3 regions of the Erwinia sp. V71 genome follow, and region 3 is predicted to be linked to each of the others. Evidence: predicted binding sites of a transcription regulator. Region 3 holds the regulator's gene; each other region holds the start of a gene.

Region 1 (4,270 bases), on a different contig from region 3:
CAGGCGCTGTGGCAGAAGGCCAGCCAGCACAGCGATATCACACTGATTGCCCCGGCTCAGCTGCAACAGGTGGCGTTTGGCGACAACGAAGCGTTTGTCACACTGGAAGATGGCTCGATGATGAGTGCACGTCTGCTGGTAGCGGCGGATGGCGCGAATTCATGGCTGCGTAATAAAGCCGATATCCCGCTGGCGTTCTGGGACTACGAGCATCACGCGCTGGTGGCCAATATCCGTACCGAACAGCCGCATGATGCCGTGGCGCGTCAGGTGTTTCATGGCGATGGTATTCTGGCGTTTCTGCCGCTCAGCGACCCGCATTTATGCTCAATTGTCTGGTCGTTGCCACCGCAGGAGGCAAGCCGTTTGCAGTCGATGCCTGAAGCGTTGTTTAACCAGCAGCTGTCAGTGGCGTTTGATATGCGCATGGGATTGTGCAGCGTGGAAAGCGAACGCCAGAGCTTCCCGCTGATGGGACGCTATGCGCGCAGTTTTGCTGCGCACCGTCTGGCACTGGTGGGCGATGCCGCGCATACCATTCACCCGCTGGCCGGGCAGGGCGTTAACCTCGGTTTTATGGATGCCGCAGAGCTGATTGGCGAGATTAAGCGTCTGCATCAGCAGGGGAAAGATATCGGTCAGCATCTCTATCTGCGCCGTTACGAGCGCAGCAGAAAGCACAGCGCTGCGCTGATGCTGGCGAGTATGCAGGGGTTCCGTGAACTGTTTGCCGGTGACAATCCGGCGAAAAAACTGCTGCGTGATGTCGGACTGAAACTGGCGGATGCGTTGCCTGGCGTCAAACCGCGCCTGCTGAAACAGGCGATGGGGCTGCACGACCTTCCTGAATGGCTGAAATAAACGCCTGATTCTTAATCCTGCTGCGATGAGGCAGGGACACCGTTTTGCCCCTTCCCCCGCTTGCGGGGGAAGGTTGGGATGGGGGAGCAAACGACTCCACTCCCGAATCGCTGGCCCCCTCTCCCTGGCCCTCCCCATTTTATGGGGGAGGGGATCTGGTCGGTGATGGCGGTAAGACGGTTTTTCTGCCGACGCATTCCTCCCAAATTCCCCATTTTCACTCCGCGCCCCATTTTGGTGCGTATTTGAAATATTCTAATTTTACCTGTCAATTGGCATTATTTTTTTTCATGCGAATGCGGTTTTTACAAAGTCATTTTTTATCTCGCCTTCACCATTAGCTGATAATTAATCTGACAGGTTATCATTTATCTGTCAGTTATGTGTGCTGGTGCGCGGTTTTGTAGTGAAAAATTCTGAATAGTGATCGTGCCTCGTCATTGTGCAACCGCATTTCGCCCTCGTATAGCTTATGGTTAATCCGCACATTCAGTGGTAACTTTCAGGTAAAGGTAACGTTTGCGTTGCGCCATTTGCCGTACGTATGCGCGCGTGAATCGACGAACTTCTCGCTCAGGCACAGGACAGATATGACTCAGCAGACTCCTTTGTTCGAACAACATCAAACCTGCGGCGCCCGCATGGTGGATTTTCATGGCTGGATGATGCCGCTGCACTACGGTTCACAGCTGGATGAACATCACGCGGTGCGCACTGACGCTGGTATGTTTGATGTTTCCCATATGACCATTGTCGATCTCCGCGGCGCACGCACCCGCGAATTTTTACGCTATCTGCTGGCGAATGATGTCGCCAAACTCACCCAGCCAGGTAAAGCGCTGTACACCGGCATGCTGAATGCATCAGGTGGCGTAATCGACGATCTGATTGTTTACTTTATGAGCGAAGAGTACTTCCGTCTGGTGGTCAACTCTGCAACCCGAGAAAAAGATCTGGCGTGGATCAGCGAACATGCTGCGCCTTATGGCGTGGAACTGCAGGAGCGTGACGATCTGGCGTTAATCGCTGTTCAGGGGCCGAATGCGCAGCAGAAAGCGCAGAGTCTGCTGGATGACGCGCAGCGCCAGGCGGTTGCGGGCATGAAGCCGTTCTTCGGCGTGCAGGCGGGCGAACTGTTTATCGCCACCACCGGTTATACCGGTGAAGCGGGTTACGAAATTGCCCTGCCAGCGACGCAGGCGGTGGATTTCTGGCAACAGCTGCTGGCAGCGGGTGTGAAACCGGCTGGCCTTGGCGCGCGTGACACCCTGCGACTGGAAGCAGGGATGAATCTCTATGGCCAGGAGATGGATGAAACCATTTCTCCGCTGGCCGCCAATATGGGCTGGACGGTGAGCTGGGAACCGGCAGATCGAGACTTTATTGGCCGTGAAGCGCTGGAAATTCAGCGTGCGAAAGGCGGCGAAAAACTGGTCGGGCTGGTGATGACCGAAAAAGGCGTACTGCGCAACGAGCTGCCGGTCCGGTTTAGCGACGACGCCGGCAATATCCATGAAGGCGTGATCACCAGCGGATCGTTCTCTCCGACGCTGGGCTACAGCATTGCGCTGGCACGTGTGCCGGACGGCATCGGCGACCATGCGATTGTGCAAATCCGCAACCGCGAAATGCCGGTGCGGGTAACGAAACCTGTTTTTGTGCGTGCCGGTAAGCCGGTCGCGCTGTAATCCCTTTATTTTTCTGGAGACTGTGGCCGATGAGCAATGTGCCAAATGAACTGAAATACCGCGACAGCCATGAGTGGGTGCGCAAAGAAGCCGACGGCAGCTACACCGTGGGGATCACCGAGCACGCACAGGAGCTGCTGGGCGACATGGTGTTTGTTGACCTGCCTGAAGTTGGTGCGACCTTCGCCGCTGGCGATGATTGTGCGGTGGCTGAATCTGTGAAGGCCGCATCTGATATTTATGCGCCACTGAGCGGTGAAATCATTGCGGTTAACGAAGAGCTGGAAGGTTCACCGGAGCTGGTCAACAGCGAACCTTATGGTGACGGCTGGCTGTTTAAAATCAAAGCCAGCGACGAATCTGAACTGGATTCGATGCTGGATGCCGATGCGTATAAAGCGTCAATCGAAGAGTAACCGTGAATACCCCTTCCTCCGTTAGCGGAGGAAGGTCGGGATGGGGGAGCCAATGACTTCGATCTTCTGTCACTCGTTCTCCCTCCCAGCCCCTCCTTCGCACCGCGGGGAGGGAATATCCCATTTCAATGCCCGATGCAGGATTTACCGCTAATGACTCAGACTCTCAGCCAGCTTGAACACACCGGTGCGTTTATCGAGCGCCATATCGGTCCTTCGCAGGAGCAGCAGCAAACGATGCTGAACGCCATTGGTGCCAGCTCTCTGCACGAACTGATTACCTCGATTGTGCCTGCCGACATTCAGTTACCCAGCCCGCCTGCGATTGGCGACGCGCTGACTGAGCATCAGGCGCTGGCGGAGCTGAAAGCCATTGCCAGCCAGAACCAGCTGTATAAATCCTACATCGGCATGGGTTACACCCCGGTGTTAACCCCGCCGGTTATCCTGCGCAATATGCTGGAAAACCCGGGCTGGTACACCGCGTATACGCCGTATCAGCCGGAAGTATCACAGGGCCGTCTCGAAGCGCTGCTGAATTTCCAGACCCTGACGCTGGATCTGACCGGTCTGGATATCGCCTCCGCATCGTTGCTGGACGAAGCCACTGCGGCGGCGGAAGCGATGGCGATGGCAAAGCGCGTCAGCAAGCTGAAAAACGCCAATAAATTCTTTGTTGCTGATGATATTCATCCGCAGACACTCGACGTGGTGCGCACCCGCGCAGAAACCTTTGGTTTTGAAGTGCTGGTGGATAGTGCCGAAAAAGCGCTGGATCATCAGGAAGTGTTTGGCGTGTTGCTGCAGCAGGTGGGAACGACTGGCGAAGTGCATGATTACCGGGCGCTGATTGCCGAATTAAACCAGCGTAAAGTGGTGGTCAGTGTGGCGGCGGACTTTATGTCGCTGGTTCTGCTGGAAGCACCTGGCAAGCAGGGCGCGGATATCGTCTTCGGCTCTGCGCAACGTTTCGGCGTGCCGATGGGCTACGGTGGTCCGCATGCGGCCTTCTTTGCCGCCCGTGACGAACACAAACGCTCGATGCCGGGCCGTATTATTGGTGTGTCGCGTGATGCCGCGGGCAACACGGCGTTGCGTATGGCGATGCAGACCCGTGAACAGCATATCCGCCGTGAAAAGGCCAACTCCAATATCTGTACCTCGCAGGTCCTGCTGGCGAATATCGCGGGTCTGTATGCGGTGTACCATGGACCGGCAGGACTGCAACGCATTGCCGGACGTATCCACCGTCTGACCGATATTCTGGCGGCCGGTCTGCGCCAGGGCGGGCTGACGCTGCGTCAT
Region 2 (4,270 bases), on a different contig from region 3:
CAGATAGCCCACCAGACTTAACTGGTACTTACGGATATTTTCCACATAAGAGTAAGCTTCATGCCCGCGCGCGTAGCCGTAAGTGGTCTGGTTGTAATAGCGTTTCTGGCTCAGCATCGGCAGGCGAATTTTCACATCGGCCCAGCTGTCCGGATTGCCTTTCTGCTTCTCTGTCAGCTTGCGCGCATCCAGCATATGGGCGTACCCCATATTGTATGCCGCCAGCGCAAACCAGATACGCTCATCTTCCAGCACCGTGGCAGGCACTTTTTCCATCATGCGCTGTAAATATTCGCTGCCACCGCGAATGCTCTGTTCCGGGTCAAGCCGGTCATCAACATCCAGACTGTCGGCAGTGTTGCGCGTCAGCATCATCAGACCGCGAACGCCCGTCGGTGAGGTGGCCTGTGGATTCCAGTGCGACTCCTGATATGAGATTGCCGCCAGCAGACGCCAGTCGATAGCGCTGGCATAGTGCTCAAACAGTGGCTGAATGTCCGGCAGGGTTTCGTCGATGGCGCGCAGGAAGGTGCGGGTATCCACGTAGTCAAAGGTGCCGACATGGCCGAGATACTTCTCCTCCAGTCGCGCCATGCTGCCTTCTTCACTCATCTGACTAAAGAAATCGAGCATCGCAGCGTTGAGGCTGTCATCTTCCTCACGCGGAATATACCAGGTAACCGGTTCTTCCTCGGTAATATCGAAGGCGACCGCCAGCTGCGGATAGATGCGCTGCAGCAGGCCAATGGTCACTGAGTCACCAACGGTGTACTCCAGTTTGCCATCCGCCACCGCTTCCAGCAGCGCTTTTGGCGCCTGGTCGGTCGAGATCGCCCAGTCGAGATCCGGATACTGATTCTGCTTCGCATTACGCAGCGTCGACAAATAAGCCGAACCGGAGGCCACTGTCAGGCGGCCCTGCAAATTACCGAGGCTCTTCGGCCGGGCTTTGCCGATGCGGTAAACCAGCTGCTGTGACACAGAGTAGTACGTCGGGCCGGTGCGGAAGCGTGCCAGTCGTTCACTGTTATAAATCAGCCCGGCGGCAAGGATATCCGCCTTGTCGTCATCGAGATCATCAAACAGGTCGCTGAGGTTTGGGCGCACGGTCACTTCCAGTTTGACACCCAGATAATCGGCGAAGCGCTTCGCCAGCTCGTAGTCCATACCGGCTGGTGCGTCATTGATGGTGTAGTACGTGAGCGGGGAGTTTATGGTGCTGATACGTAACACGCCCCGCGATTTTATCTGTGCGATGCGATCTTCCGATCCCCCGTACCAGGGGATCGAGGGCCACAGTGCCAGCGCGAGCAGCACTGTGATCAGCCCGATCAGCAGATAATTAATTTTTAGGCGTTTCAAATAGTTATCTCTCGGTTGCCCGCAGGCTTCTGTCTCTTTCGGCAGTATTAGTTTTGGTAGATATCCCAGAGCGAGGGGCATTTTGCTCAACAAAGCGTCGCGCCGCAACTTATTCAGCAGTTTTTGTGCAACTTTCAGCCAATTCCGGTGTGCAATAACTCTTCCAGAAATTATGCGCAAACGGTTTCGTTGGCAGGCAGGATTCTCTATAATAGCGCCCGTTTTCCCCTGTTGCGCCCAAAGAAGCGTCCTCCGGCGCTTCGAAGACGAGAGATCTTTAATGATGGAAATTCTGCGTGGTTCGCCCGCTCTGTCGGCATTTCGTGTTAACAAACTGCTGACCCGCTTTCAGGACGCTCACCTGCCAGTGAGTGATATTTACGCCGAGTACGTCCATTTTGCTGATGTCAGCGCGCCGCTAAACGCTGACGAAAAAGCCCGCCTTCAGCGCCTGCTGAAATACGGCCCCTCTCTCGCTGAGCATGCACCGCAAGGTCGTCTGCTGCTGGTTACGCCCCGTCCGGGCACCATTTCTCCGTGGTCTTCTAAAGCGACCGATATCGCGCATAACTGCGATTTACCACAGGTACTGCGCCTGGAGCGCGGTCTGGCGTTTTACGTGCAGGCGCCGCAGCTGAGCGATGCACAGTGGACGCAGCTGGCAGCCCTGCTGCATGACCGTATGATGGAGACGGTGTTCAGTGAACTGGAGCAGGTGCAGCAGCTGTTTGCTCATCACCAGCCGCAGCCGCTGAGCAGCGTTGATGTGCTGGGTGCAGGACGCAGCGCGCTGGAGCAGGCTAACCAGAAACTGGGCCTGGCGCTGGCGGAAGATGAAATTGATTACCTGCTGGCGGCGTTTGAAAAACTGGGGCGCAACCCGAACGACATCGAGCTGTATATGTTTGCCCAGGCAAACTCTGAGCACTGTCGCCATAAGATTTTCAACGCCGACTGGATTATTGATGGTCAGCAACAGCCGAAGTCGCTGTTCAAAATGATCAAAAACACCTTCGAACAGACGCCGGACCATGTGCTCTCTGCTTACAAAGATAACGCCGCGGTCATGGAAGGTTCGACTATTGGCCGTTTCTTTGCCGATGCGGAAAAAGGTGTGTACGACTACCACCAGGAAGACGCGCATATTCTGATGAAGGTGGAAACCCATAACCACCCAACGGCGATTTCACCATGGCCGGGTGCGGCGACCGGTTCTGGCGGTGAAATCCGTGACGAAGGTGCGACCGGACGTGGCGCGAAGCCGAAAGCGGGTCTGGTGGGCTTCTCGGTTTCTAACCTGCGTATTCCTGGCTTTGAACAGCCGTGGGAAGAGGATTTCGGTAAACCAGAGCGTATCGTTACTGCGCTGGATATCATGACCGAAGGCCCGCTGGGCGGCGCGGCGTTCAACAACGAATTCGGCCGTCCGGCGCTGAATGGCTACTTCCGTACTTATGAAGAGCGCGTGAACAGCCACAATGGCGTTGAACTGCGCGGCTACCACAAGCCGATTATGCTGGCGGGCGGTATCGGTAACATTCGCGCAGACCATGTGCAGAAAGGCGAAATCACCGTTGGCGCCAAACTGATTGTGCTGGGTGGCCCGGCGATGAATATCGGTCTGGGCGGTGGTGCGGCTTCTTCAATGGCGTCCGGCCAGTCTGATGCCGATCTTGATTTCGCTTCAGTACAGCGCGATAACCCGGAAATGGAACGCCGTTGCCAGGAAGTGATTGACCGCTGCTGGCAACTGGGTGAAGACAACCCGATTCTGTTTATCCATGACGTTGGCGCTGGTGGCCTGTCTAACGCCATGCCGGAGCTGGTCAGCGATGGCGGCCGTGGCGGTCGTTTTAACCTGCGCGATATCCTCAGCGATGAGCCAGGCATGAGTCCGCTGGAAGTGTGGTGTAACGAATCGCAGGAACGCTATGTTCTGGCAGTAGCACCAGAGAAACTGGCGCTGTTCGACACCCTGTGCCAGCGTGAGCGTGCACCGTATGCGGTGATTGGCGAAGCGACCGAAGAGCAGCATCTGACGCTGTCTGACAGTCATTTCGACAATAAACCTATTGATATGCCACTCGACGTGCTGCTGGGCAAAACGCCGAAAATGACGCGCGATGTCGCCAGCCTGCAGGCGCAGGGCGAAGCGCTGGTGCGCGATGAGATTACCGTTGCTGATGCGGTACAGCGTGTACTGCATCTGCCGACTGTGGCGGAAAAAACCTTCCTCGTTACCATTGGTGACCGCAGCGTGACCGGTATGGTGGCGCGCGATCAGATGGTGGGACCATGGCAGATCCCGGTCGCTAACTGTGCGGTGACCACCGCCAGCCTCGACAGCTACCACGGTGAAGCGATGGCGCTGGGCGAACGTGCACCAGTGGCGCTGCTGGATTTCGCCGCTTCCGGTCGTCTGGCGGTCGGCGAAGCGCTGACCAACATCGCAGCAACACAAATTGGTTCACTGAAACGCATTAAACTCTCCGCTAACTGGATGGCGGCGGCAGGTCACCCTGGTGAAGACGCCGGTCTGTACGCGGCGGTGAAAGCAGTGGGCGAAGAGCTGTGTCCGGCGCTGGGTATCACCATTCCGGTGGGTAAAGACTCCATGTCGATGAAAACCCGCTGGCAGCAGGGCAGTGAACAACGCGAAATGACGTCGCCGCTGTCACTGGTGATTACGGCGTTTGCCCGTGTGGAAGATGTGCGCCGCACCGTGACGCCACAATTGCAGGCGCAGCAGGACAATGCGCTGCTGCTGATTGACCTCGGTAACGGCCACAATGCGCTGGGCGCGACGGCGCTGTCGCAGGTTTATCGCCAGCTGGGCGACAAGCCGGCTGACGTACGCGATGCACAGCAGCTGGCGGGCTTCTTTAACGCCATTCAGACGCTGGTTGCG
Region 3 (4,270 bases):
ACAGCCCCAGCTGCAGCATATTCTGCAGCGCAGCCGCTTTGCCGGTGGCATGAGGGAAGGGTAGCAGCGCATTAGCCACGACAATCGGGTAGATTGCACCATTGGCCATCGCCATGCCACAGAATGGGATCAGCAATGCCGTCAGTGTCGCCTGCGTTGAGAGCGCCACGGCAAACAGCGCGGCAACGCTGATGGCATAACCCAGCAGCAGCCACGGTAACAGCTGTTTACCGTCAACACGCTGCAGCAGAGTACGGCAGCCAAAACCGCCGATTAAAAAGGCGATGGTCTGTGGCAGATAGCTGAGACCAATATCTGCGGGCGACAGCCCCAGGTCGGCGAGAATAAACGGCGAACCGGTCAGCCAGGCGAAAAAGCTGGCGGAGCAGGCGGCATAGATCAGTACATTGCCGCTGTAACTGCGTGATTTCAGTAACTGCAGAAAACTCACTGATTCCGCCGTTGCGGTTTTATGGCCAGCAGCAGGCAAACGCAGCGTCGGGATCAGCAGTGCCAGTGCGATCAACAACAGCGCAATAAAGATCGACCGCCAGTGAAAATGCTCCAGTAACCATGCGCCCAGCAACGGCGCCAGCGCTGGCGAGAGCGCCACCAGTGGCATAATCGTGGCGAACACGCGGTTTGCCTGCGCACCACTGTAGCGATCCACCACCAGCGCCTGCCAGCTGACGGCCGCCGCACAAACGCCAACGGCCTGCACAAAACGCAGTACCAGCAGCAGCGTGGCGTCATGAACCGCCATCATCCCGGCACAGCCGAGAGCGAACAGCGCCAGGCCGATGATCAGCACCGGCTTACGGCCAATACGATCTGACAGCGGCCCCCAAATCAGTTGTGCACAGGCAAAACCGGCCAGAAACAGACTCAGACTGGCGCTGATCGCGCCGGGTTGCGTCGCGAGATCCTGTTGCATCGCGCCAAAGGCGGGCAGGTACATATCAGTGGCGAGAAAACCCAGCATGCTGAGCAAGGCCAGGTAGATCATAAATCCTTTTGATTTCATCGGGGAACAACTCTTCTTTTGCAGGTAAATATCACGCGCAGAGTGTAAGCGGGTGCATCCCGCGTTGTGAAACGCTAATATTTGCCCGTTGCGTGCAAAAAATTTGTGAGCAGAACATGTGGTCAGAACATTCTCTTGAAGTGGTTGATGCTGTCGCGCGTACCGGCAGTTTTAGTGCGGCGGCCAGCGAATTGCATCGTGTGCCGTCTGCGGTCAGTTATACCGTGCGTCAGCTGGAGCAGTGGCTGGCAGTGCCCTTATTTGAACGTCGTCACCGTGATGTGGTCCTGACGGAAGCGGGTAAGGTGTTTATTGAACAGGGGCGCATTGTTATCAAAAAAATGCTCGCCACCCGTCGCCAGTGTCAGCAGGTGGCAAATGGCTGGCGTGGTCAGTTAAGTATTGCAGTTGACGCCATCGTCAAACCGCAGCGTACCAATCAGCTGGTGCTGGATTTCTATCGCCATTTCCCCGATATGGAACTGCATATCTCCTGCGAGGTATTTAATGGTGTCTGGGATGCACTGGATGATGGTCGTGTGGATATGGCGATTGGCGCTACCCAGGCGAGCCCGGTCGGGGGACGCTTTGGTTTTCGCGATATGGGGGCGCTGAACTGGCGTTGTGTGGTTCAGGCGCAGCACCCGCTGGCACAGCTGTCCGGTGTGATTGATGATGACACCATTCGCCAGTGGCCGGCACTGGCGCTGGAAGATACCTCACGTAATCTGCCACGGCGCAATACTTGGACGCTGGATAACCAGCGGCGGCTGGTGGCACCGCACTGGCGCAGCGCGATGGAGTGCCTGCAGGCAGGACTTTGTGTCGGTATGGTGCCCGGGCATCTCGCTGCGCCGCTCATTGCACAGGGCAAACTGGCGGAGCTGACGCTGACGACGGCATTCCCCGACAGCCACTGCTGTGTCACCTGGGCGGAACAAAGTGCCTCACCGGCGCTGAGCTGGCTGCTGGAGTATCTTGGCAGTGCGGAAACGATGAATGAAGAGTGGCTGCGTGAAGAGCTGTCACCGGCCAGCATAGTGGCCGGTACAGGAGATTAACGGCGATAATCGACGAACGGACCATCGGCAACTGAACGGCGCTCAATCAGCGACGGATGTACCTCGATGGTCTGCGATTCTTCGCGTTTGCTGGTGATACGATCCAGCAACATATCAAACGCAGTTTGTCCCAGGCGCTCTTTCGGCTGGTGGATGGTGGTCAGCGCCGGAGTGAAGTAGCGCGCGTTGCGCACATTATCATAACCGATCACCGAAATATCCTGCGGCACGCGCAGTCCTAGCTCATCAGCCGCACAAATCGCGCCCATGGCCATAATATCGCCACCGCAGAATACCGCGGTAGGGCGCTGTTTCTGCGCCAGAATTTGCTGCATCGCGCGATAGCCGGATTCCGGTTCAAAGTCGCCCTGCACAATCCACTCTTCGCGCAGCGGAATATTGGCTTCACTCAGTGCTTTCAGGAAACCGGCGTGGCGGCCACCCCCGGTATTGCGCTCCTGCTGGCCGGGAATGGCGCCGATATCGCGATGGCCACGATCAATCAGATAACGGCCTGCCATATAACCGCCTTCGAAGGCATTATCCAGTACCGTATCGGTAAAATCGCCGCGCGACTCGCCCCAGTCCATCACCACCATCGGAATGTTACGGTTCTCTTCCAGCATCTGCAGCAGATCGTCCGGGTATTCCGAGCACATCACCAGCAGACCATCGACGCGTTTTTGCGCCATCATCGACAGATAGGCACGCTGCTTCTGCAGATCGTTATGCGCGTTGCCGAGGATCAGCGTATAGCCTTTGGCGAAGCAGCGGTTTTCCACGGCTTCAATAATTTCCGCAAAATAGGGCGCTTCACTGGAGGTCGCCAGCAAACCAATCGATTTGGTGTGGTTGACCTTCAGACTGCGCGCCACCGCGCTTGGCGAATAGTGCAGCTCTTTAATGGCGGCCCACACCGCTTCGCGCGTCTCTTCCGCGACAAAGCGGGTTTTATTGATGACATGAGAAACCGTGGTGGTGGAGACACCGGCGCGTTTCGCCACATCTTTAATTGTTGCCATGAAACTGGTACTCCCGGGTTTATGTTAACCCTTTGATTGAAATCAAGTTAAACGTTTGCGTTTTATGCTCGTATTAGGGTGGCGAGCAGTCAGTATGTTGCAGCTGAATGACGTCGGGAAGGAGACTGACGTCAGGAAACACGGCAAGGCACAGGCACACGCTGTTGCAGTTGTTGCGCAACGAAAAAAAGGAATTCTATCAAGGCTGTGAGCAGAACACGAGATTTTTACCCGCTACTGTGGGAAAATAGTTACAGGTATTATTTGTAGGGTCTTTTAAGGAGTCGTAGATGGATACTGATCTGAAGTTATCGCTGATGACCACTGTTGGCGTGCTGCTGATGATTATTGCGTTCAGTTTTGTAGCGGTATTGAACTGATTTTACAGCAATTTAGTCGTTAAAAATAAAACGCCCGATGCATGCATCAGGCGTTTTTTTGTTTGCGCAACAAGGTTAGCGGATGGTTTTCGGCGTCATCACACGGCGCGCGCCGACATAGTGGCGCTGCCAGTACTCTTCGCTCAGGGCGCTGATCTGAATATCTTTGCCGGTGCGCGGTGACTGGATAAATTTGCCGTTACCGAGGTACACGCCAACATGATCCGCTGCACCACGATTGTTGATGCGGAAGAACACCAGATCGCCTTTCTCCAGTGATTCACGCTTGATCTGCGCGGCATCACGCAGGTGGTACATTTCATTAGCCGTGCGGGGGATCTTAATTTTTACCAGATCTTTGTAGGCATACCACACCAGCCCGCTGCAGTCGAAGCCGGAACGCGGTGAGTTACCGCCCCATAAATAGGGCTTGCCGAGCTGGCCCATCAGTTTGTTCATCGCGGTTTCACGGGCTTTCTGGTAGCGCTCGCGGTGCGCTTTGCTCATTTTTAACGGGCCATTGTCCACACTGGCGGCATCATTCTCTTCTGCGCCTTTGCGTTTACGCTGCGGCGCATAACGTTTAACCAGCAGTTTTTTCTCTTCACCACTGTTTTTGGCTTTGCTGAGGGAGAGGGCGGCAACGCTGGTTTTCTTCTTCGTTTGCGTGGTCTGCGCGGGAGTCTGGCGGGTTTTCTTTTCGGGTTTGCTGGTTTTGTTGCTGGTTTTCTTTTCGCTGGTTTTGACCGGGCGTTTCTTGCGGCGCTCATCCGCGCTGGCGCT

Evidence for each region. Region 3 encodes PurR, which represses purine synthesis genes. Its sites were predicted from a motif close to CANGCAAACGTTTGCNTG; they were not measured.
Region 1: the regulator PurR is predicted to act here: its motif matches at 1,370-1,387, upstream of gcvT (glycine cleavage system aminomethyltransferase GcvT).
Region 2: the regulator PurR is predicted to act here: its motif matches at 1,536-1,553, upstream of purL (phosphoribosylformylglycinamidine synthase).

Annotation. Positions count from the first base shown of each region.
Region 1 covers NZ_CBFFRK010000024.1:23,478-27,747, reverse strand. Annotated here, with positions in the region: gene ubiI (FAD-dependent 2-octaprenylphenol hydroxylase) at 1-861, shown strand, start outside; gene gcvT (glycine cleavage system aminomethyltransferase GcvT) at 1,452-2,549, shown strand; gene gcvH (glycine cleavage system protein GcvH) at 2,579-2,965, shown strand; gene gcvP (aminomethyl-transferring glycine dehydrogenase) at 3,119-4,270, shown strand, end outside.
Region 2 covers NZ_CBFFRK010000121.1:6,124-10,393, reverse strand. Annotated here, with positions in the region: gene mltF (membrane-bound lytic murein transglycosylase MltF) at 1-1,362, opposite strand, end outside; gene purL (phosphoribosylformylglycinamidine synthase) at 1,643-4,270, shown strand, end outside.
Region 3 covers NZ_CBFFRK010000033.1:14,993-19,262, forward strand. Annotated here, with positions in the region: gene punC (purine nucleoside transporter PunC) at 1-1,024, opposite strand, end outside; gene punR (DNA-binding transcriptional activator PunR) at 1,141-2,085, shown strand; gene purR (HTH-type transcriptional repressor PurR) at 2,082-3,107, opposite strand; gene ACSZO1_RS09685 (YnhF family membrane protein) at 3,398-3,487, shown strand; gene ACSZO1_RS09690 (C40 family peptidase) at 3,563-4,270, opposite strand, start outside.